DNA from 3 places in the Bacillus sp. PK3-037 genome. Region 1 is predicted to be linked to each of the others. Evidence: riboswitches for the same ligand, from Rfam matches in the RefSeq annotation. Region 1 holds a riboswitch; each other region holds the start of a gene.

What was found. A riboswitch is a leader RNA that binds a small molecule or an ion and turns the genes downstream of it on or off. The one in region 1 is predicted to bind S-adenosylmethionine.
Region 2: linked by a shared signal. The riboswitch ahead of M1D69_RS10760 (2-hydroxyacid dehydrogenase) and the one ahead of mtnW (2,3-diketo-5-methylthiopentyl-1-phosphate enolase) in region 1 are both predicted to bind S-adenosylmethionine.
Region 3: linked by a shared signal. The riboswitch ahead of M1D69_RS01330 (5-methyltetrahydropteroyltriglutamate--homocysteine S-methyltransferase) and the one ahead of mtnW (2,3-diketo-5-methylthiopentyl-1-phosphate enolase) in region 1 are both predicted to bind S-adenosylmethionine.

The regions. Positions count from the first base shown of each region.
Region 1 covers NZ_CP096408.1:2,674,476-2,682,035, reverse strand. Annotated here, with positions in the region: gene M1D69_RS13680 (aminotransferase class I/II-fold pyridoxal phosphate-dependent enzyme) at 85-1,281, shown strand; SAM riboswitch class I at 1,320-1,420, shown strand; gene mtnW (2,3-diketo-5-methylthiopentyl-1-phosphate enolase) at 1,504-2,721, shown strand; gene mtnX (2-hydroxy-3-keto-5-methylthiopentenyl-1-phosphate phosphatase) at 2,718-3,425, shown strand; gene M1D69_RS13665 (methylthioribulose 1-phosphate dehydratase) at 3,383-4,012, shown strand; gene mtnD (acireductone dioxygenase) at 4,028-4,564, shown strand; one part of gene M1D69_RS13655 (IS3 family transposase) at 4,628-5,505, opposite strand; one part of gene M1D69_RS13655 (IS3 family transposase) at 5,505-5,778, opposite strand; gene M1D69_RS13650 (YkvA family protein) at 5,896-6,216, opposite strand; gene M1D69_RS13645 (aspartyl-phosphate phosphatase Spo0E family protein) at 6,419-6,676, shown strand; gene M1D69_RS13640 (hypothetical protein) at 6,763-7,194, shown strand; gene M1D69_RS13635 (ATP-binding protein) at 7,222-7,560, opposite strand, start outside.
Region 2 covers NZ_CP096408.1:2,032,559-2,040,118, forward strand. Annotated here, with positions in the region: gene M1D69_RS10750 (hypothetical protein) at 1-170, opposite strand, end outside; gene M1D69_RS10755 (molybdopterin oxidoreductase family protein) at 284-2,326, opposite strand; SAM riboswitch class I at 2,474-2,565, shown strand; gene M1D69_RS10760 (2-hydroxyacid dehydrogenase) at 2,662-3,684, shown strand; gene M1D69_RS10765 (FGGY-family carbohydrate kinase) at 3,703-5,181, shown strand; gene M1D69_RS10770 (RbtT/DalT/CsbX family MFS transporter) at 5,275-6,519, shown strand; gene M1D69_RS10775 (MarR family winged helix-turn-helix transcriptional regulator) at 6,988-7,539, shown strand; gene M1D69_RS10780 (ATP-binding cassette domain-containing protein) at 7,553-7,560, shown strand, end outside.
Region 3 covers NZ_CP096408.1:247,015-254,574, reverse strand. Annotated here, with positions in the region: gene M1D69_RS01335 (5-methyltetrahydropteroyltriglutamate--homocysteine S-methyltransferase) at 52-1,185, shown strand; SAM riboswitch class I at 1,254-1,361, shown strand; gene M1D69_RS01330 (5-methyltetrahydropteroyltriglutamate--homocysteine S-methyltransferase) at 1,440-2,579, shown strand; gene M1D69_RS01325 (sigma-54 interaction domain-containing protein) at 2,628-4,022, opposite strand; gene M1D69_RS01320 (3-hydroxybutyrate dehydrogenase) at 4,103-4,876, opposite strand; gene M1D69_RS01315 (CoA transferase subunit B) at 4,903-5,550, opposite strand; gene M1D69_RS01310 (CoA transferase subunit A) at 5,547-6,260, opposite strand; gene M1D69_RS01305 (GntP family permease) at 6,285-7,560, opposite strand, start outside.

The DNA of each region.
Region 1 (7,560 bases):
ACCCCATATTTTTCTTTACTTTTTTCCTTTAACCATATATGATACTGGACTATCATTTCAAGATTTTTTAGAAGGTGAAAACAGATGAAATTTGAACATTCTCAAGTGCTGCAGGAACTGCCTAAACAATTCTTTGCTTCTCTTGTGCAGAAAGTGAACCGAAAGCTGAAGGAAGGACATGATGTCATCAATTTGGGGCAGGGGAATCCGGATCAGCCGACGCCCGAGCATATTGTGGAGGAAATGAAGCGAGCCGTTGCTCAGCCTGAAAATCATAAATACTCCTCATTTCGAGGTTCGCACAGTCTGAAATCAGCAGCGGCGGCATTTTATAAAAGAGAATACGGCGTTCAGCTTGATCCGGAAACTGAAGTAGCCGTATTATTCGGCGGGAAAGCCGGTCTTGTCGAGCTACCGCAATGCCTGTTAAATCCGGGGGATGCGATTTTGGTTCCTGACCCCGGCTATCCAGATTATTGGTCCGGTGTCACGCTTGCGAAAGCGAAAATGGAAATGATGCCGCTCACTAAGGAAAAGGCGTTTCTTCCTGAATACGCAAGCATTTCGCCTGACGTAAGAGAACAAGCGAAATTGATGTACTTGAATTATCCGAATAATCCGACTGGAGCCGTCGCTACCGCAGAATTTTTTGGAGAAACGGTGAGTTTTGCGAAAGAAAACGAAATCTGTGTGGTCCATGATTTTGCTTACGGTGCAGTCGGCTTTGACGGACACAAGCCTTTGAGCTTTTTGCAGACTGAAGGCGCTAAGGATATCGGAATAGAAATTTACACGCTGTCCAAAACATATAATATGGCGGGCTGGCGGGTCGGTTTTGCAGTTGGTAACGCCTCGGTCATAGAAGCGATCAATCTTTATCAAGACCATATGTTTGTCAGTCTTTTCAAAGCAACCCAGCAGGCTGCCGAGGCGGCACTTTTATCTGAGCAGACATGCGTAGCGGAGCAAAATGCCCGATATGAAAGCAGGCGCAACGCTTGGATAGCAGCATGCCGGGAAATCGGCTGGGATGTAACAGCGCCTGCGGGTTCATTTTTTGCGTGGCTGCCGGTGCCTGAAGGCTATAGCTCTGAGCAATTCTCAGATCTCTTGCTTGAAAAAGCGAATGTCGCGGTTGCAGCAGGAAACGGGTTTGGTGAATATGGCGAGGGGTATGTCAGAGTGGGGCTCTTAACGAGTGAAGCTAGGCTTAAAGAAGCAGCTCATCGAATTGGCAAACTAAACCTGTTTACCCAAAAAAGCATTGACAAGATTCTTTAACGGTGGGATAATTCAAAATAATTTATAAAATCTATATTTTCTTATCAAGAGCAGGCAGAGGGACGAGCCCGATGAAGCCCGGCAACCGACTTGTAAAGCACGGTGCTAATTCTTGCAGCTGGCGGCTGAGAGATAAGATTCGGACGAGAAACGAAACCTCTTTAGACGCATAGCTGTTTGAAGAGGTTTTTTATATGGTTAAAAAATGAAAGGAGCTCTGGCATGAGTGAATTATTAGCAACATATCTCCTGACCGAGCCGGGAGCCGACACGGAGAAAAAAGCAGAACAAATCGCAACAGGATTGACGGTGGGCTCTTGGACTGATCTGCCTCTGGTGAAGCAGGAGCAGATGCAAAAGCATAAGGGACGGGTTGTAAAGGTCGAGGAGAGAGAGGGACATCTTGCATCAGGGAAACAAGCGGTTATCACAATTGCCTATCCCGAGGTAAATTTCTCACAGGATATTCCGGCATTGCTGACAACTGTGTTTGGCAAGCTGTCGTTGGACGGAAAAATCAAGTTGATAGATCTCGAATTTTCTGAAGCGTTTAAGCGAACACTTCCGGGTCCGAAGTTTGGCGTATACGGCATCCGGAAGATGCTTGGAGAGTTTGAAAGACCGCTGTTAATGAGCATTTTTAAAGGGGTCATCGGAAGGGACCTGAGTGATATTAAAGAACAGCTCAGGCAGCAGGCGCTCGGCGGGGTTGACGTAATCAAAGACGATGAAATTTTCTTTGAGACGGGTTTAGCACCTTTTGAAACAAGAATTACAGAGGGAAAACAAATTTTGAAAGAAACATACGAGCAGACCGGCCATAAAACGCTGTATGCAGTGAATTTGACTGGAAGAACGGCTGAGCTTAAAGATAAAGCAAGACGCGCCGCTGAGTTGGGAGCGGATGCGCTTTTATTGAATGTCTTCGCTTACGGTTTGGACGTCATGCAAAGCCTTGCGGAAGATCCGGACGTATCAATCCCCATTATGGCGCATCCGGCAGTCAGCGGGGCATTTACATCCTCACCATTGTACGGGTTTTCCCATGCCCTTTTGCTCGGAAAATTAAACCGATATTGCGGCGCTGACTTCAGTCTGTTTCCTTCTCCATATGGCTCAGTTGCGCTTCCGAAAGAAGACGCGCTGGCGATTCATGAAGAATGCGTAAGAGAAGATGTATTTAACCAGACATTTGCCGTTCCGTCCGCCGGTATTCACCCTGGTATGGTTCCGCTTCTCATGCGTGATTTTGGCATTGATCATATTATTAACGCCGGAGGAGGCATACACGGACATCCAAACGGCGCCCAAGGCGGGGGCAAAGCGTTCAGAGCTATTATTGATGCGGTTTTGGAAGCGCAGCCGATTGAAGAAAAAGCCGGTCAATGCGAAGATTTGAAGCTTGCGCTTGATAAATGGGGAAAGGCTGAAGCCGTATGACGACTCAAAAACCGTTCATTATATGTGATTTTGATGGAACCATCACGATGAACGACAACATTATAAACATTATGAAAACATTCGCTCCGCCGGAGTGGACGGCGTTAAAAGACGGCGTGCTCTCCAAAACGATGTCGATCCAAGAAGGCGTCGGACGAATGTTCGGCCTTCTGCCGAGCAGCTTAAAAGAGGAGATTACGAGATTCGTATTGGAAGACGCAAAAATCCGGGACGGCTTTCGGGAATTTGTCGCATTTGTTAACAAGCATGAACTCCCGTTTTATGTCGTAAGCGGGGGAATGGACTTTTTTGTCTATCCGCTGCTTGAAGGAATTGTTGAGAAAGATCATATTTATTGCAACCGTGCGTCATTCGAGAACGAATTCATTCATATTGATTGGCCTCATTCTTGCAAAGGCACATGCACAAATCAATGCGGGTGCTGCAAGCCGACTGTTATGAACGAGCTTTCTGAGCCTGATCAATATATCATCATGATCGGTGACTCCGTTACCGATGTAGAGGCGGCAAAGCTGTCTGATCTTTGCTTTGCAAGGGATTATTTATTAAATGAATGCAAGGAGCATCATCTGAATCATATCCCATACCGTGATTTTCACGAAATAAAGAAAGCGATTGAAGACGTAACGGAGGTAAAGAAATGGCTGCAAAACAAGAGCGGTGGCTCGAGCTTGCCGAAGTAAAACGGGAATTGGCAGAAAGAGATTGGTTTCCAGCGACAAGCGGCAACCTGTCCATCAAGGTTTCTGATGAGCCATTGCAATTTCTCGTAACGGCGAGCGGAAAAGATAAACGAAAAGAAACGGATGAAGACTTCCTGTTGGTGGATCAGAACGGAGAGCCTGCCGAAAAGGGGCATCATCTGAAACCGTCAGCGGAAACGCTTTTGCATACGCATCTGTACAATAAAACAAATGCCGGATGCTGTCTTCATGTTCATACGGTCAACAATAACGTCATCTCAGAGCTGTATGGCGATCAAAACCAAATTACTTTTAAAGGCCAAGAAATTATAAAAGCGCTCGGCCTGTGGGAAGAGAATGCAGAAGTGTCCATCCCAATTATAGAAAATCCGGCTCATATTCCGACTCTCGCAACGCTTTTCGCGGATCAAGTTACTGGAGATTCAGGAGCTGTCCTGATCAGGAACCATGGCATTACTGCTTGGGGAAGAACAGCACTTGAAGCGAAAAGAGTGCTTGAAGCATATGAATTTTTATTCAGCTATCATTTGAAGCTGAAAACACTCCGGCATCAGCTGGTTAAATAAAAGGGGGAACCGCAAATGGCAACAATTCGAATTCATGATGAAGCAAATACAACGATTGAAAATCAAGAGGAAGTGGCAAGCTTTCTGGACAGCCAAGAGGTGATCTATGAGCAATGGGATATCGCCAAGCTCCCTGAACGGCTTTCAGAAAAATATGACCTGTCTGAAGAAGAAAAACAGCAAATTCTTGACACCTTCGATGCTGAAATTAAAGATATCTCAGCCCGCCGCGGCTACAAAGCCCAAGATGTTATTTCTCTGTCTGACGCTAATCCGAAACTGGATGAACTGCTAGAAAACTTTAAAAGAGAACATCACCATACAGACGATGAAGTCCGTTTTATTGTAAGCGGACACGGAATTTTCGTCATTCAAGGCAAGGACGGCACATTTTTTGATGTCCGTTTAAACCCTGGAGATTTAATCTCGGTACCTGAAAATATCCGCCATTATTTCACGCTTCAAGAGGATCGAAAAGTTGTGGCGGTGCGGATCTTTGTTACATCTGAGGGCTGGGTTCCGATTTATGAAAAAGATAGCGTGAACCAATAAGAAGAAAAAGCCCCGTCCATAAGGGACTGACCCCCGTTTTTGAGACAGGGATCAAAACACCTTTTATACAGCCAATTGCCGATAGCTTATCGGTGATTGGCTGTTTAGTTTCGTTTGAATACGAATGTTGTTATAATAATAAATGTATTCTTTGACAGTGCGTTCTACGATGGCGGTCGTGGTTCGATCAATGCTGTTAAGATAGAACGTTTCAGACTTTAGTGAGGAATGAAACGATTCGATGGAGGCATTATCAGCGGGCGTCCCTTTGCGGGACATGCTCATGGTAATGCCTTTTGTGTTAACAGCTTTTTGATACTCGTAAGATGTATACACAGATCCTTGGTCACTATGTAACACGCAGTTCTCAGGCAGCGTTGGCAGCTGATCAAGTGTGTTTAAGACAAAGTCTGTGTCCTGCTTATCGCCAATCGTAAAAGCAATCACTTCTCCATTGTATAAATCTAATATACTGGAAAGATACAATTGTTTCTGTCCATAAGGCAAATATGTGATGTCCGTTACTAGTTTTTCAAGAGGGCGATCAGACTGAAAATTCCGATCCAACATATTATCGACCACGGCATATGGCTGCCCATTCTTCTTGCGCTTTTTCACCTTAACCCGGCACTGCCATTGATTTTTCTGCATAATACGCTGAAGCGTTTTATGGTTGATACGCATTGTCTTTTTTAGTATGGCTGTGATTTTCCGATATCCATATCGATACTTGTGCTCTCGGCACAACGTGCCGATTTGTTTTTCAAAATAGCGCTTGGGATGATCTTTCGTCTGATTCTTCTTCCAACGATAATAAGACGCTCGAGAGATACCTAAATGAATACAGATATCCTGCACGGTCATTGTGCTGCGCAATCCTTCTACAAGTTCGACTGACGTTTCGCTATCAACTTCCTTTCCAATTCGTTGTACTTTTTTAGAACTTCATTTTGTTGTCTCAGATAACGATTCTCTGCCTGCAGTTTCTCTAAATCGGAAGCATACTCCGGCCCTTTTCCGTAAGTGTATTGCTTTCCAACAGGCTGTTCGAATCTATGTGTATCCCCAGCCTTATGCCATCTAACCCACGTCTTAATCTGTGTCTTATTCTTAATTTTTAATTTCTCCATGATCTCTTTCATAGGCACGCCTGCCAATCTCATTTCTACAGCCTTCTGTTTCACTTCAACCGGATAACTCACTCTTCTCCCCATAGAAAAAACACCTCCAAGTCTAATTTCGGCTAACAATCATCCGTTTTCAAACTTGAAGGTGTTTTTTATTTGTCTCATCTTATGGGGTCAGTCCCATAAAGGCGGGGCTTTCTTTGCTTATCGTAAACGCCATTCTTCGTATTGGGACATTTCTTTTTTGATCAGCGTCCAAATCATACCGAGAACGGCAGCATCGTCAAGAATTCCTAAACCGAGCACGAAGTCCGGAATCATATCAATCGGCATGATGAGATAAAAGACAGCAGCTGTCAGAAGCAACAGTGTTTTAATCTGTGAACGGGGATAGTCACCGTTTCGCCAATCGCGAAGCATTTGACAAAAGATCGTGATATGATTGATTAATTTTTTGCGGGTTTTCCTTTTCAGAATAGCTTTTCCGCCTGCCGCACCGAGCATTATCGCTTTTTTTTTCTTCATTTCGCATTCCTCCTGCCTGCCGGTGTGTTTAAGGTGGTCTTCGTCTGGGTATTGTTCTTCTAATCCTATCAATATATCTATTATAAATGAAAAATTAAGTTATTTAATAAAAATATGTTTACAAATAAAGTATAATCTGTAATAATGCACAATAACCCAATCAAACTTGTTTCCTATTTCTTAGCGGCGAGGGGTGAATTGAATGGGCTGTTCTTCTGAACAAGAAAGATTGCTGGTGTCTATTGATGAAAAAAGAAAGTTAATGATAGACGCCGCTAGTAAGCAGGGATTTACAGGGCATGACACAATCAGGCACAGTCAGGAGCTGGATTCTTTAATGAACGAATACCACCAGCTTATGCAAGAAAACGAACATTCCAAAGGAATTCAAGGCCTTGTGAAGAAATTAGGCTTGTGGCCCCGAAGAGACGTTATGCCTGCATATGATGCACATAAATAGCGGCGCTATCTGATGCATATATAAAGAGAGAGCTTTTCAGAAGCGCTCTTTTTTTCTGGGGAAATTTCATAAGAAAGAGGGAACTGATGAAAGAACTAGCGGTAGTCATTACTGAAATGATAAACCAATTTCACGATGCTTTTATTTCAATATGCGGGATGCTTGGCATTCAATTAACCGACAAAGAAATGCATTTTTGGGTAATTGGAATATTTGGCATCTTCTTTTTCGCTGTCACTCACGCTGTATTTACATGGCTTTCTAAATGGAGCTTGACGGCTTTGTCCTTTATCTATACCGTAACGATCATCATTGTTATCGTATTTGCAATTGAGATTCAGCAAAAAGTGACCGGACGGGGAAATATGGAATTTTTAGATGCAACGGAAGGGTTAAAAGGCTTTTTGGTGTTCTTTTTCATCTTTTTGCTTTTGAAAATGCTTTTGCGTTTGATCCGATTCTTCTTTTCAGGAGGAGCTGTAAGCAAGGAGAATAAAAATTCCCGTTCACGAAAATAAATAAGCCCTCCTGAGACTGTCAGGGGGCTAAAAAGAGGAGACGGGGAGGGTAATGGTAACCTCGGTTCCTCTTCGTACTTCACTTTCTATATGAATGGAACCTCCGTACATCAGCACGATCCGTTTACATACGACAAGCCCGAGGCCGGTTCCTTTTTCTTTAGAAGTGACAAATGGAAGAAAGATATGATCCAGCATTTCCTGTGATATCCCTTCACCGTTATCCGTCACTTTAATAATGGCCTTTTTATCAACTGCTCCTAAGGAAATTGTGAGTTTGCCGCCTTCCGGCATAGACTCAAGGCCATTTTTCGCAACATTCAAAATGACTTGTTTAATATGATCTTTTGTACATTTTACTTTTAG
Region 2 (7,560 bases), 640 kb from region 1:
GCCTCCGCTTGGGTTATTCCTAAAAAATGCCCGATGTAAAAGTGAATATCTCGTTCTTTAATCAGCATGATGTCATTTTTTTCGTTAGCTTTTGGGTTGTTAATATGCTTTAATCCTTCTCCGATAAAATATCCAGCCAATGCAATACCGATTCCTAAAAAAACGTCCATGTGTATGCCTCCATTATGTAATCGTCATGTTATACGGTCACTCTATACCATTGGTTTCATTTTTTTGTTGACTGTGCACACAAAAAAACGCCAGAGCAAGCTCTGGACGGTTTCTATGCTTTTTCAATCTGCACTCGGCCTGAGAAAAAAGTGGCGCCTCCGCCTATATCAGACAAGCGGTCGGGGGTCAGGGCGTTAACAAGCTGATTTTTGCCTGGTTCATCTGCCCATAATCCTTGACTGACGACAACACCGGGCAGCACTTGTTCTCCGACTGCGGCGGTTAATTCACACTCACCTCGGCTGTTCCAAATCCGTACGGCTTCACCATCAGTGAGGCCGTGTTTTTCGGCATCTTTCGTGTTGATAAAGAGTTTCGGTGCTTTTTCAAGTTTGACGTGCTTTGCATTATTGGAAAACGTTGAGTTTAAGAAATTATGATTCGGCCCGGGAACATACATAAACGGGAATTCATGATCCGGCGCAAGCGGCGTATGTGTCGGTAACGGCGGGAAACCGGCTTGTTTCATTTTTTCTGAATATAATTCTATTTTTCCGCTCGGTGTCGGCAATTTACCCGGAAACAGCGGCTTTTCACGCTTCGCCTTCATAAACGAACGTTCAGTAAGTGATTCATAAGTAATCTCTGCTAAATAAGGATTATCGGGGTGGTGAAGCGCCTGCCGGATTAAGTCTTCATCTGAATCTTTGAGCTCCTGATCCGTAAATCCCATTGCCTCAGCCAATAACCGGAATACCTCGGTATTAGACTTACTTTCTCCGTATTTCTCAATAACCGGCTGCTGCAGCTGAATGTAATGATGCCAGTATGAGGTGTAAAAATCAGTATTTTCAAAAGCAGATGCAGCGGGCAGTACAATGTCCGCATATTTGGCCGTTTCTGTTACAAACAAATCATGAACCACGGTGAACAAGTCATCCCGCAGGAGGCCTTGTCTGACTTTGTTCGCTTCTGGCGCCACAACGGCTGGATTCGTCCCATAAATAAAGAGGGAGCGAACAGGAGGGTCTGTTTCCAGAAGAACCCTGCCCAGCTGGTTCATATTAAACGATCTCGGTGTGCGGCCTTTCAGTAAATCAGGACGCTGAAGCGCGGTGGTGTTATATTCTAAAACTCCGCTGTTATGTTTGATGGCACCGCCTCCTGTATGCATCCATTGACCGGTAATCGCCGGAAGACAGGCAATCGTTCTTACAATCATTCCGCCGTTGTCATGATGCTGAAGGCCGTTTCCGATTCTGATAAAGGAAGGGGAGGTTTCACCATACATTTTTGCCAGCTGATAGATATCGTCGGTACTGATACCAGTGATCAAGGATACCTTTTCTGGATGATACTGTTTCACATGCTCGCGCAGTTCTTCATAGCCGACTGTATATTCTGAAAGAAATGCTTCATCGTGAAGATTTTCTTTAAATAAAATGTGCATGATGCCAAGGGCAAGCGCGCTGTCGGTACCGGGTTTTATAGGAATAAACCAGTCTGCAAGACGCCCTGTCTGATTTTTATGCACATCAATCACAACAATTTTTGCGCCTTTTTTCCGTGCTTTTTGGGCGATTGTAATTTGATGCATATTTGTGCTGACTGCGTTAATTCCCCAAAAGATAAAGAGTTTCGTATGGATTGTTTCTTCAGGATCGATTCCAGCACTCACACCCATGGTATATTTATAGCCCTCTGATCCGGCTTTGCTGCAAATCGTCCGCTCAAGCTGGCTTGAGCCCAAGCGATAAAAAAAGCGGCGGTCCATTCCTTCAGCCGTTAATTTTCCCATATTGCCGTAAAAGCTGTAAGGCAGTATGCTTTCAGCTCCTTCTTCATCAATCAGCTGTTTCCAGCGGGATGTGATGGTGTCAATCGCTTCTTCCCAAGAAATTGGTTTAAACTCTGCCTCGCCCTTCACACCTGTTCGTTTCAGCGGAGTCGTCAGCCGCTTTTCATCATAGATGCGCTCAGCCATATTTCGTACTTTGTTGCATATATTTCCGGCTGTCACGGGGTGATCAGGATCACCCTGCACTTTCACAATTTTCCCGTCTTTTTTATGTACCAGCAATCCGCACTGGTCCGGGCAGTCCAGTGAGCAAACGGATTTAAAAATGCCGTTTTGTTGAGTGGCGAACGATTTCATAGCCCAGTTCCTCTCCCTAGTTAGATATATTGTAAGAATTATAACATTTCGAATGATAACGTCAATTCTGAAAAAAGACATTGACATCAATCTGGGTCTTCTTTATGATTAACGTATTCTCAATACTGAAAATTACATACAAAACATTTTCTATCAAGAGAGGTGGAGGGACTGGCCCTATGAAACCTCGGCAACATTATTGTGCCAATTCCAGCAAGCGTCAGCTTGAAAGATAGGAAAGTAAGGTTTATACCGGCTTCTGTCTGTGGCAGAGTGCGCCTATACATGAATCTCTTTCCATCTTTGGAGAGAGATTTTTTTTGTGAAAAATACCGATGAAAAGGATGTTTTGCATCATGACGGTTTTGATTACAGCACCGTACAACGAAGAAGGACGAAAAGAGCTTGAAGAATTGTTCGGTTCCGTTGTTTATCAGTCTTGGAAAGAAAACGGCCGGGCATACAGGGAAGATGAATTGATTCAGCTATTAAAAGAATCAAATGCGACGGGTCTGATTACTGAGCTTGATCAGGTGACAGAGAATGTGTTTGCATCAATGCCGGAACTTTCATTTGTGGGAGTATGCAGGGGAATGCCTTCCAATGTTGATATAGCAGCAGCGTCAAACAGAGACATTCCGGTTTTCTATACACCTGGGCGCAACGCACAAGCTGTTGCTGAAATGTTTATTGGAAATGTGATTTCATTTCTCCGGCACACGAATACCTCTAATCAATGGCTAAAGGATGGAAAATGGAACAGCGATTATTTGCAGGCGTATGCCAAATTCAAAGGTAATGAAATAACAGGAAAAACCGTGGGTATGGTCGGATTCGGAGCGGTTGGGCAAAGAATTGCAAAACTGCTGGCTGCGTTTGACTGCAAGGTTTTGTATTACGATCCATACGTACAGCACGATTATCCGCAATATGAAAAAGTTTCTCTGGAGAAGGTTTTTTCAGATAGTGATATCGTTTCTGTTCATCTGCCGCGTACAGATGATACGCTTGGCCTCATTGATCGGCCGTATTTTGACTTGATGAAAGAGAGCGCCATTTTCGTGAATACATCAAGAGCTGTCGTGGTAAACCGAGAGGATCTTTTATCTGTATTGAAAGAAAGTAAAATCAGAGGTGCGATATTAGACGTTTTTTATCATGAGCCGCCAGAGCAATCGGATTATGAATTTATTTCATTGCCTAATGTTCTGGCAACACCGCATTTAGCAGGAGCAACATTTGAAGTAGAGGATCATCACGTTACCATTCTGAACGAAGCGCTTAAAAAGTGGAAGGGTGAAAAAACTCTCAATATTCCGACTTTATATAACAAAAACGATCTTAAAGCAGAGGTGTAAGAAAAGGAGGGCATCAGGATGACGAAACAAAAAGGTTATCTCGTATTTGACATTGGCACTGGCAATGCAAGAGTTGCGGTCGTAAGTGTGTCGGGCAGCGTTCAAACGGTTGAACGGGAGGACATTGTATATACGACCGAGCCGCTTTACCCGGACAGCCGCTATTTTTCTCCACAGGCGCTGTGGAATCAAATCATGAATCTGGCTAGACGTGCGATTTCTCGTTCTCATCATATTGAAATTATTGGTCTCACTTCAACAAGTCAAAGACAGGGGATCGTGCTGCTTGATCAAAATGGTGAGTCTTTCCTCGGTCTGCCCAACATTGACAATCGGGGCAGGGAGTGGGAGGAAAACATACCGAATCGGGAAGAAGTATACAGCCGAACAGGCCGTCTGCCGACTGCGCTTTTTTCAGCGCTCAAGCTTTATGGTTTAAAGCACCGGCAGCCCTCCTTATGGGAAAAAACTGCAAGCTTCACAAGCATTAGTGATTGGGTGACGTATCAGTTGAGCGGAGTATTGACATATGAACCTTCACAGGCGACGGAAACGCTGCTGTTTGATGTAAAACAAAATACATGGTCAGAAGAGATGTGCGGTATATTCGGTTTCTCGCCATCCATTCTTCCGCCTCTAGTAAGAGCGGGAACAGTCATTGGATCGATAACAGATGAGTATGCGGCAGAATTGGGACTATCACATCATGCGAAGGTTATAGCGGGCGGGGGAGATACACAGCTTGCTGTCAAAAGCACTGGTGCTGCTCTGGGAGACGCAGTCATTGTATCAGGTACGACAACACCGATTACCAACATTATAGATGAAATTCATGGGGACAGACAAATTAAAGCCTGGCTAAACTGCCACACAGATCAAGGACAGTGGCTTGCGGAGACAAATCCCGGGGTAACAGGTCTGAATTTTCAAAAACTAAAGGATATTTTCTATCCGAATGAACCGTACGATGTGATGGAAGAAGAGATTGCTGCTCTTGCTAAGGTAGATCATGCATGTGTATCTTCCCTCGGCTCGTATTTATCGGCAGAAAAAAACGCCCTGACGAAAGGCGGCTTTCTTTTTGATGTACCGCTTTCAGCCCATTTAAGCAGAGCGCATTTTGTACGCGCGGCATTACAGGAGATTGCATGTTCAATCAAATGGAACTTTGACATTTTAACAGAGATCACTCCGTTTGATCGTGACTATGTGTGGGGATGCGGAGGCGGATTCCAAAGCAGAGCATTTACACAATATATCGCCAATCTTCTTCAGAAAAAAATCTATGTCAAAGAAGGGTACAGTCAGGCATCAGTCGTTGGTGCTGCTGTGGTTTGCAATGAGGCCTTTAGATTGACCGAAGAAATGTCTGGAAGTGTTCGGGTGATAGAACCGCAGGATTGCCGGATAGAAATGACTTTATACGAGGAGTGGAAGCAGGTCCAACGCTTCTTTTCAGGGTTAGAGCCGTCATCGGGAAACAAGGTATTAGTATAAGGCGGAATTTGCCGCCAATTGAGGAATTATACATTTTCTTACTTTAATGAGGTAATACGGTGATTGGGATAAGCATCTAAGGAGGATACAGATATGTTGGATAAAATTGGTATACCAAAGCGGTTGGCATGGGGGTTTTTAGGGGTTGTGCTGTTTATGATGGGAGACGGTCTTGAACAAGGATGGCTCAGTCCTTTTCTGATTGAAAATGGGCTCACCGTTCAGCAATCCGCTTCGATTTTTAGTATATACGGCATTTCACTGGCCATCGCTTCATGGTTTTCGGGTGTATGTCTGGAAGCATTTGGCGCAAAGCGGACGATGTTTATGGGGTTGTTGTTTTATGTGATCGGTACAGCAGCTTTTATTGTCTTTGGATTTGAAAAGCTAAATCTGCCTGTCATGTATGTGACTTACTTTATTAAAGGCTTAGGATACCCGCTTTTTGCTTATTCCTTCTTGACATGGGTCATCTACAGAACACCGCAGAACAGGCTAAGCACAGCTGTCGGCTGGTTTTGGATTGCGTATTGTCTGGGCATGTTTGTTTTCGGTGCTTGGTATTCAAGTTATGCAATTAAAACGTTTGGTTATTTAAATACGCTTTGGAGTTCTATTTTCTGGGTATGCCTCGGTGCAGTCTTCGCGTTGTTTATTAATAAAGACCGGTTTGAAAAGAAGAAAAGAAAAAGATCAGAAACGGCGGAGGAGCTTTTAAAAGGGATTACCATTCTTGTTACCAATCCGCGGGTGCTGACAGGAGGAATGATTAGAATCATCAACAGCATCGGCACATATGGTTTCCCTGTGTTTTTGCCGATGCACATGGCTCAGCACGGCATTTCAACTAATGTGTGGCTGCAGATTTGGGGAACGATTTTTCTGGGCAACATTGTATTTAACCTCATTTTTGGAATTGTCGGTGATAAATTCGGATGGAAAAACACCGTCATTTGGTTTGGAGGAGTCGGCTGCGGCATTTTCACTGTTTTATTATACTATGCGCCAGTTTTTTCAGGCGGGAATATAGCGGTTGTGAGCATCGTCGGCTTTATCTGGGGCGGTTTGCTGGCAGGCTACGTGCCGATTGGTGCGATTGTGCCGACAGTTGCCGGAAAAGACAAAGGAGCCGCCATGTCCGTTTTGAACCTCGCAGCCGGCTTATCGGCATTTGTCGGACCTGCTTTAGCTTGGATGTTCATTGGACTCGTCGGTGCACAAGGCGTTGTCTGGATTTTTGCGGTGCTTTATCTTGCGAGTGCAGTCATGACGAAATGTATTAAGCTACCTGAAGAAAAAGAAGTACAGAAAGAGACTTCCCCTCAATATGCATCCTGATGAAAAGCGCCCTGTTTCAGGGCGCTTTTCATGATTTTTTTCAGCAATGGCTTCAGTTATAGAGTGCCACGCAAATCATTGTTCTGGACGGGACTTCATCATTAGGAGTCCGCTCAATAAATAGTTTAGGCGATCGCTTCTGCATTTATATCGCTTTTTAACTCTCATGATTGTATGCCTTTTTTAAGTGTATCTTTGCAGGGCACGGCTCAACCATTGTAGGACGATTTAAGGGTCTCCGTATTTCTCTTCAATTAGATCTTCAAAAAAAAGGCTGATTTCAATGCTTTTTCTTCATCAACTATACGTTGCCGAGCCATGATATACCTTTTTCATATTGATCAATATGTGTATGTTTTGCAAACGAGGATGTTAGTTTTTTGAAATAAAATAGACAATATGTTGACAAATCAAAACGAAGTGCTATGATGATATAGACAACAAATTGTCTTTTTTAGGAGGATTATAATGAACTTTTCTAAAGAACTAAAAGATTTATTTTTAATGCAGCAGTCTTACGCTACACTTTTTTCTGTTTTAAACAAAATTCAATCACGAGGTGATGAGTACTATGAGAGCTTAACGACTAGGCAATTTATGACGATGGTCTCCATACTGCATTTACCGGAAGAAGAAACCACTTTCAACAACATTGCCAGAAAATTAGGTACGTCGAAACAGAACATAAACAGGCTTGTCAGCAGTATTGAAAAAAGAGGATATGCCGTTACTGTGCCAAGTAAACGTGACAATCGTGCGGTTAATGTGAAAATTACCGATTCTGGAAAACGCGTTTTAGAGGAGTGCGGTGAAAAAGCTGTGTACTTTATGGCTGATATTTTTCAGGGGTTTTCGACGGAAGAATTAGAGACACTGTGGAATTTATTGAAAAAGCTATACAGTTTTGACGGAGAAGAGCAGGATGGTTTCGAAGAAGATGCTCGTGACTTTGAAATTGAACAAGAACGTGATGATCTGAAAATAAAAATACTTCAGGAGTTCGCAAAACGGAGAATGTAAAAAGGAGATACGTATGAACAG
Region 3 (7,560 bases), 1.7 Mb from region 1:
AGGAAGAGCTTTTTTCATGCAGCAAACTTTTTAGAAAAGAGGCGAAATGATATGGTTCAACAAGTAAACCTTGCAGCACAGAAATCAGAAAAACAGAAGAAAGCCCCTTTCCGCGCCGATCATGTCGGCAGTTTATTACGATCCGCCCCAGTAAAAGAGGCGCGGCAAAAACAAGCGGCCGGCGAGATCACGGCAGAACAGCTTCGTGATATCGAAAATAAAGAAATCACCCGCATTGTCGAAAAGCAAAAGGAAATCGGCCTAAACGTCGTAACCGACGGAGAGTTCCGCCGTTCGTGGTGGCATTACGATTTCCTGGAAGGGCTCGACGGAGTGGAACCGTTCATCCCCGCTGAAGGAATTCAGTTCCATAACGCGAAAACAAAAGCACGCAGCATCAAAGTGACGGGAAAACTTGATTTTACGAACCCCCCAGCGCTTGCCGATTATCAATTTTTACATGAGATTGCCGGTGACGCGACACCAAAGCTGACGATTCCGAGCCCGAATATGCTGTTTTTCGGTGAAAAAGCTGATCAAGGCGTATATCCCGATCAGGAGGAATATTTTCATGATCTGGCCCAGGCGTACAAAAAAGCGATTAACGCTTTCTATGATGCGGGCTGCCGCTATCTTCAGCTCGATGATACGTCATGGTCTCTCTTCTTTGAAGAAAAAGGCAGAGATGTTGTCCGTGCCCTCGGCGGTGATCCGGAAACATTGCCTGCGTTGTTTGCCAAAACGATTAACGATGCAGTGGGGGACCGTCCTGACGACTTAACGGTCACGATGCACATCTGCCGCGGCAACTTCCGCTCGACTTGGGCAGCATCAGGAGGCTATGACGCTGTAGCGGAAACGATTCTTGACGGTTTAGACCTTGACGGCTTGTTCCTGGAATACGATGATGACCGCTCCGGAAACTTTGATCCGCTCCGTTTTGTCAAACGCAAGGATCTGCAGATTGTCTTGGGCTTGATTACATCCAAATACGGAGAGCTTGAGAACCCAGAGGATGTCAAACGCCGAATCAGCGAAGCTGCGCGCTTTGTCAGCTTAGATCAGCTGTGCCTCAGCCCGCAGTGCGGTTTCGCTTCAACAGAAGAAGGAAACCTTTTGACTGAGGAGCAGCAGTGGGCGAAGCTCCGTCATGTGGTCGATATTGCCAATGATGTGTGGAAATAATCTATCATTGACAGAAAAGAGAAATGTGTGAATAATAGATACTATCAGAAAATTTCATAAAAAGGTTTTCCTTATCAAGAGAGGTGGAGGGACTGGCCCTGCGATACCCGGCAACCGCTGTTTAACAGAATGGTGCTAAATCCTTAAGAGCAGATTTTTGCTCTTGAAGATAAGGTTGAGATTGTTCACGCAAGCTCTTCCTTATCCAAAGGAAGAGCTTTTTTATATTCGAATGGAAAGAAGGAATGAACAACATGTCACAGCAAACAACACCCGCAGAACAAAAACAATCGCTTCAGAGAAAAAAAACGCCGTTTCGCGCGGATCAAGTCGGAAGCCTGCTGAGATCTGAGCCCGTCAAAAAAGCGCGGCTGCAAAGGGCGGCCGGCGAAATCACTGCCGAACAGCTTCGCCAGATTGAAAACGATGAAATCATCCGCATTGTGGAAAAACAAAAAGAAACCGGCCTGAACGTCGTGACAGACGGGGAATTCCGCAGAGCGTGGTGGCATTTTGATTTCCTTGAAAATCTGGATGGCGTTGAGCCGTTTATACCTGAACAGGGTATCCAGTTCCATAATGTGCAGACAAAAGCACGCGGCATCAAAGTGACAGGCGATATTGATTTCTCAAATCACCCAATGCTCGAAGATTACTCATTTTTACATGGCATCGCTGGTGATGCAACGCCAAAAATGACAATTCCGAGTCCGAATATGCTCTTTTTCCGCGGCAGACTGGAAAAGGATGCATACAAAAACGATTATGCTCTTTTTCAGCATGATGTATCAAAAGCGTATAAAAAAGCGATTCAAGCGTTTTATGACAGAGGCTGCCGCTACCTCCAGCTTGATGATACGGCATGGGCTGTTTTCTTATCTGAAAAAGGCTTGAAACAAGTGGAAGCATTCGGAACAACGCCTGACGAGCTTCGCCAGCTGTTTGCGAAGTCAATCAATGACGCAATTGCCGACCGTCCGGATGATATGACCATTACCATGCATATTTGCCGCGGCAACTTCCAGTCCACATGGACAGCTGAAGGCGGTTATGATGCGGCGGCGGAAACCATTTTTGACGGCTTGAATCTGGACGGGCTTTTCTTAGAGTATGATGATTCACGCTCAGGCGGATTCGAACCGCTCCGTTATGTGAAACGCTCTGATCTTCAGCTTGTCCTAGGCTTGGTGACATCTAAATTCGGTGAGCTTGAACATCCGGACGACGTGAAACGCCGTATCGAAGAGGCATCCCGTTATGTCAGCCTAGATCAGTTGTGCCTGAGCCCGCAATGCGGATTTGCTTCGACTGAGGAAGGCAACAAGCTGACCGAGGAACAGCAATGGGCGAAGCTGCGCCATGTTGTTGAGATCGCTAACGATGTTTGGAAATAAGGAACAGAAAAACACACTTGATTCCCGGGCGGGGCAAGTGTGTTTTTTTTATGCCTGCTCAATTTGATAGGCTTTGCATTTTTCATATAAGCTTGTTTTTCCTATGCCTAATAGCTTTGCTGCCTTTATTTTATTGCCGTCTGCTGCGGCAAGCGCCTCGATGATCGCGTTTTTTTCCGCCTCAGCGATTGTCTCTTTTAATGGCAGTATAGATTGAGATTCCCGGATTTTGATTGTTCTTTGGATGGGTTGATCTTCAGGAGTGAGATTCAGGTGTTTCGGTTCGATTCGTTTGCCGTCGAGGACGTTGACAGCCCGTTCTAAGACATTTTCCAATTCTCGTATGTTTCCCGGCCAAGAATAGCTCTGAAGCACTGCAATTGCTTCTTTAGAAAGCTCCAAGCCATCAAAGCCAAATTTCCGTTCAAGTTTTTTTAATAGAAGCCCCGCGATCGGCACAACATCCTCTATGCGCTCTCTTAGGGACGGGATTTGAATTTTGATCACGTTCAGTCGGTAATAGAGGTCTTGCCGGAAGTCTCCTTCCCGGACCATTTTTTCGAGGTTTCGGTGTGTCGCCGCAATCACTCGTACATCTATTGGGACCGGGCTTCTTGCGCCGATCCGCTCTATCTCTTTCTCTTGCAGTACGCGAAGGATTTTGCTTTGCATATGCAGCGGCATATCACCTACTTCATCAAGGAAAATGGTTCCTTGATGCGCAAGTTCGAATTTTCCTTTTTTCCCGCCTTTTTTTGCCCCCGTAAAAGCGCCGTCTTCGTATCCGAACATTTCTGATTCAAACAAATGCTCTGGGATCGAGGCGCAGTTGACGCGCAGAAAGGGAGCATACCTGCGGCGGCTGTTCTGATGGATGGCGTGGGCAAACAGCTCTTTTCCCGTGCCTGATTCTCCTAAAAGCAAAACGGCCGATTGGCTGTCAGATACCCGTTCAGCCAGCCGTTTCGCTTCCATAAAGAGAGAGCTGTTTCCAATCAAGTCGCCAAAGTGGTATTTACTGAAAAGCTCTTTTTCGTATCTATTTTTGTAGTAATTGAGTTCATTGAGGAGGGGTTTAATTTTTCTTGAATAATCCATCCATTCCTGCGGATTGCGGAACATAACGGTTCCGACCGCTCCTACAAGCTGCCGGTTCACATAGAGCGGATACCGGTTGGCGATCATTTCGCTGCCGTTAATCGGATGAATAGCGGCAGCCTCTGTCCGCCCCGTCTTCGCCACGATGTGCATTCTCGAGTTTTCAATCACGTCCTGAACGGGTTTTCCTATCGCTTCTTCTTCTGTTTTTTTAAGAAAGTCACAGTACGCCTGATTGATATAGAGAATGTTCCCCTCATGATCAACCACAACAATACATTCCGCCGCAAGGTTGATGATTTCATCCAGCCATTCATAGGGTAATCTTTTAATAGAATGTTTCATCTCCCTGTCGCTCCCGTCACATTTTGTAATCGCTTTCAATCTTATGATAAACGAGAGCCTCCTATGAATACAACAATCTATTATTGAGCTGTGTAGCCTCCATCCAGCACGACCGCCTGCCCTGTGACGCCTTTCGCCTTTTCACTCGCCAAAAAGACGGCATAATCAGCAATTTCTTTAACCGAGAGAAGGCGTTTTTGCGGCACGAGCGGAAAAATCACCTCTTCCAGAACCGATTCATAGGGAACATGTCTTGTTTTAGAAAGATCGCTCAGCTGATTGCGGACAAGCTGTGTGTCCACATATCCCGGGCAGAGTGCATTCACCGTAATCCCGTGGGGCGCGCCTTCCAGCGCCCCCACCTTTGTCAGCCCAATGACCCCATGCTTTGCGCTGTTATAAGCGGCTTTTCCCGCAAACCCCACCAGTCCGTTCACAGACGCGATATTGATGATCCTGCCGAACTGCTGTTTTTTCATAAGGGGAAAGACATGCTTCATTGCGATGAATGGCGCGGTCAGCATGACGCGAATAAGCTGTTCAAACCGTTCTGTCGGAAACTCTTCAATCGGCGCGACATGCTGCATGCCTGCGTTATTCACCAGAGTATCCAAACGTCCGTATCGGGTCTTGATAGTATGGACGATATCAGCGATTTGCTCTTCCTTTGTCACGTCACATGGAATGCCCGTGGCGCTAAAGCCTTCCTCGTTCAGCTTGGCGGCTGCCTCACCGCACGCTTTTGGATTTAGATCTGAAATTATGACATCGGCGCCTTCCCGGGCGAATTCCTTTGCGATTTCAAATCCGATTCCGCCAGCTGCGCCTGTCACAAGAGCGACTTGTTTTTTCATGTCATACACCTTCCTGCTCAAGATTTTTACCGGATGACTGACTGGCTTACGACGAAGTCAGCTTCAGTTTTCTCATATACCTCTTCCAGCGTGATGCCGTCCTGGAGCTCAGTCAGTGTCATATGTCCATTATCAAAATCAAAAACAGCTAAATCAGTAATCAGCCGATGAACGACTTTCTGTCCTGTCAGCGGGAGGGAGCATTGTTTTTTTACCTTCGATTCCCCATATTTATTGACGTGCTCCATGATGACGACGATTCGCTTAGCCCCGTTGACCAAGTCCATAGCGCCGCCCATTCCCTTCACCATTTTGCCCGGAATCATCCAGTTCGCCAAATCCCCTTGCTCAGAAACCTCCATGCCCCCGAGGATGGCCAGGTCGATATGCCCGCCTCGTATCATCGCAAAGGATTCCGCGCTGTCAAAATAGGATGCGCCTGTTACGGCGGTGATCGTTTCTTTCCCCGCATTTATCAGATCCGGGTCTTCCGTTCCTTCCAGCGGATACGGGCCGATCCCGAGCAAACCGTTTTCTGATTGAAGCATCACATGCACGCCCTCCGGTATCTCATTTGCGACAAGTGTCGGCATCCCTATCCCAAGATTGACGTTCATACCGTCTTTTATTTCCTTTACAGCACGTTTGACCATTCGTTTTCTGGCTTCCTTCATTGTGCCGCCTCCTTTCCCTTCGCTTGCTGAACAGTTCGTTTTTCAATCCGCTTTTCATGTGTGCCGAGCACAACATGCTGTACGTAAATACCAGGCGTGTGGATGTGGTCGGGATCGAGCTCTCCCGCCTCAACAATTTCTTCTGCCTCGGCAATTGTGATCTTTCCCGCCATGGCGGCAACCGGATTGAAGTTTCTTGCCGTTTTCCGAAAAACTAAATTTCCCATGGTGTCCGCTTTCCACGCTTTTACAATGGCGACGTCCCCAGTAATTCCTTTTTCTAACACATATGTGCGTCCGTCAAAGGTTTTAAGCTCTTTCCCGTCAGCGATGGTGGTTCCGACGCCTGTGGCTGTATAAAATCCCGGTATGCCTGCTCCTCCTGCTCGGATTCTTTCAGCGAGTGTCCCTTGGGGAACCAATTCCACTTCCAATTCTCCGCTTAAAAATTGCTTTTCAAAAATTTTGTTTTCGCCGACGTAGGAGGCGATCATTTTTTTGATTTGCTTGTTTGCCAGCAGCAGGCCGAGCCCCCAATCATCAACTCCGCAATTATTGCTGACGACTGTTAAATCCTTTACCCCTTTATCCCTTATCGCCAGAATGAGCTGCTCGGGTATTCCGCACAGGCCGAATCCGCCCGCGATCAGTGTATCCCCCTCCCGAATGAGTTCTGCGGCTTCCTTACTCGATGACAGCACTTTTCCCATATCTGATTCCCCTTTCGTTTTGTCCTATACAAGGCCCGTCAAACTGTAAATCGCGATAATCACAAATAGGGCTGCGGTTTTGATGAGAGTAATCGCAAAAATATCCCGATACGATTGGCGATGGGTCAGACCCGTCACAGCCAGCAGGGTGATCACCGCCCCATTATGCGGAAGCGTATCCATGCCTCCTGACGCCATCGAAATAACCCGGTGCATCACTTCAGGCGGTATGTGATAGGTCTGAATCGCTTTCAAATATTGATCAGACATCGCGCTTAACGCGATTCCCATTCCCCCTGAGGCCGATCCGGTGATCCCTGCCAGCGTTGTTGTCGTCACAGCTCCGTTTACAAGCGGATCCGTAAACGTATGTGAAATGCCGCTGCTCAGCTTATGAAACCCCGGCAGCGCAGCAATGATTCCGCCGAAACCATACTCGGCGCCTGTATTCATCGATGCAAGCAAAGCGCCGCCGATCCCTTCATTCAGCCCTTCCTTTAGCTGTCCAAACACTTTTCTCCAATCAAACAAAATGGTTGCGATGATTCCGATCAGGAGGGCCAGCTCCACTGACCAAATGGCAACCGCGGAGGAGATATCAAGTTTCCCGAACTCTCCCAATCCTATGGCGGAAAAATCAAATTCATTCGGATACCATTTGGGAAGGAACGTGGTGAAACATTTATTCATCACACCAACGAGAATAAGAGGAACAAAAGCGAGTGCGTGCCGGACCTTACTTGTGTCAGGCTCTAAGACCGGTCGGCTTTGTTCCGGGGCAAGATCAGATGGCTCACGCGCGGCAGAAATCTCCGATTGAAAACCGGCGTAGCCTTCGCCCGATTTCTCTGCTTTTTTGCGCCTCGATTCCAAGTAGAACATACCCGCCGCCAGCACAAACACCGCACCGATCATACCAAGCCAAGGGGCGGCGTAAATGTCTGTTTTGAAAAACGTCGTAGGAATTACATTTTGGATTTGCGGTGTACCCGGCAGTGCGTCCATTGTAAAAGTAAATGCCCCGAGAGCAATCGTTCCCGGTATGAGACGCTTCGGGATGTCGGCTTCTTTGAACATATTTTTCGCAAAGGGGTATACAGCAAAGACGACAACAAACAGGCTGACTCCGCTGTACGTTAAAATGGCGCCCATCAATACGATAGCGAGTGTCGCTCGTTTCGCCCCGACCAGTCTGACAATAGTCTTTGCAATGGAAGCCGCCAAGCCGGACATCTCGACAACCTTTCCGAAAATGGCGCCAAGCAGAAATACTGGAAAGTACAGCTTAATAAACCCCGCC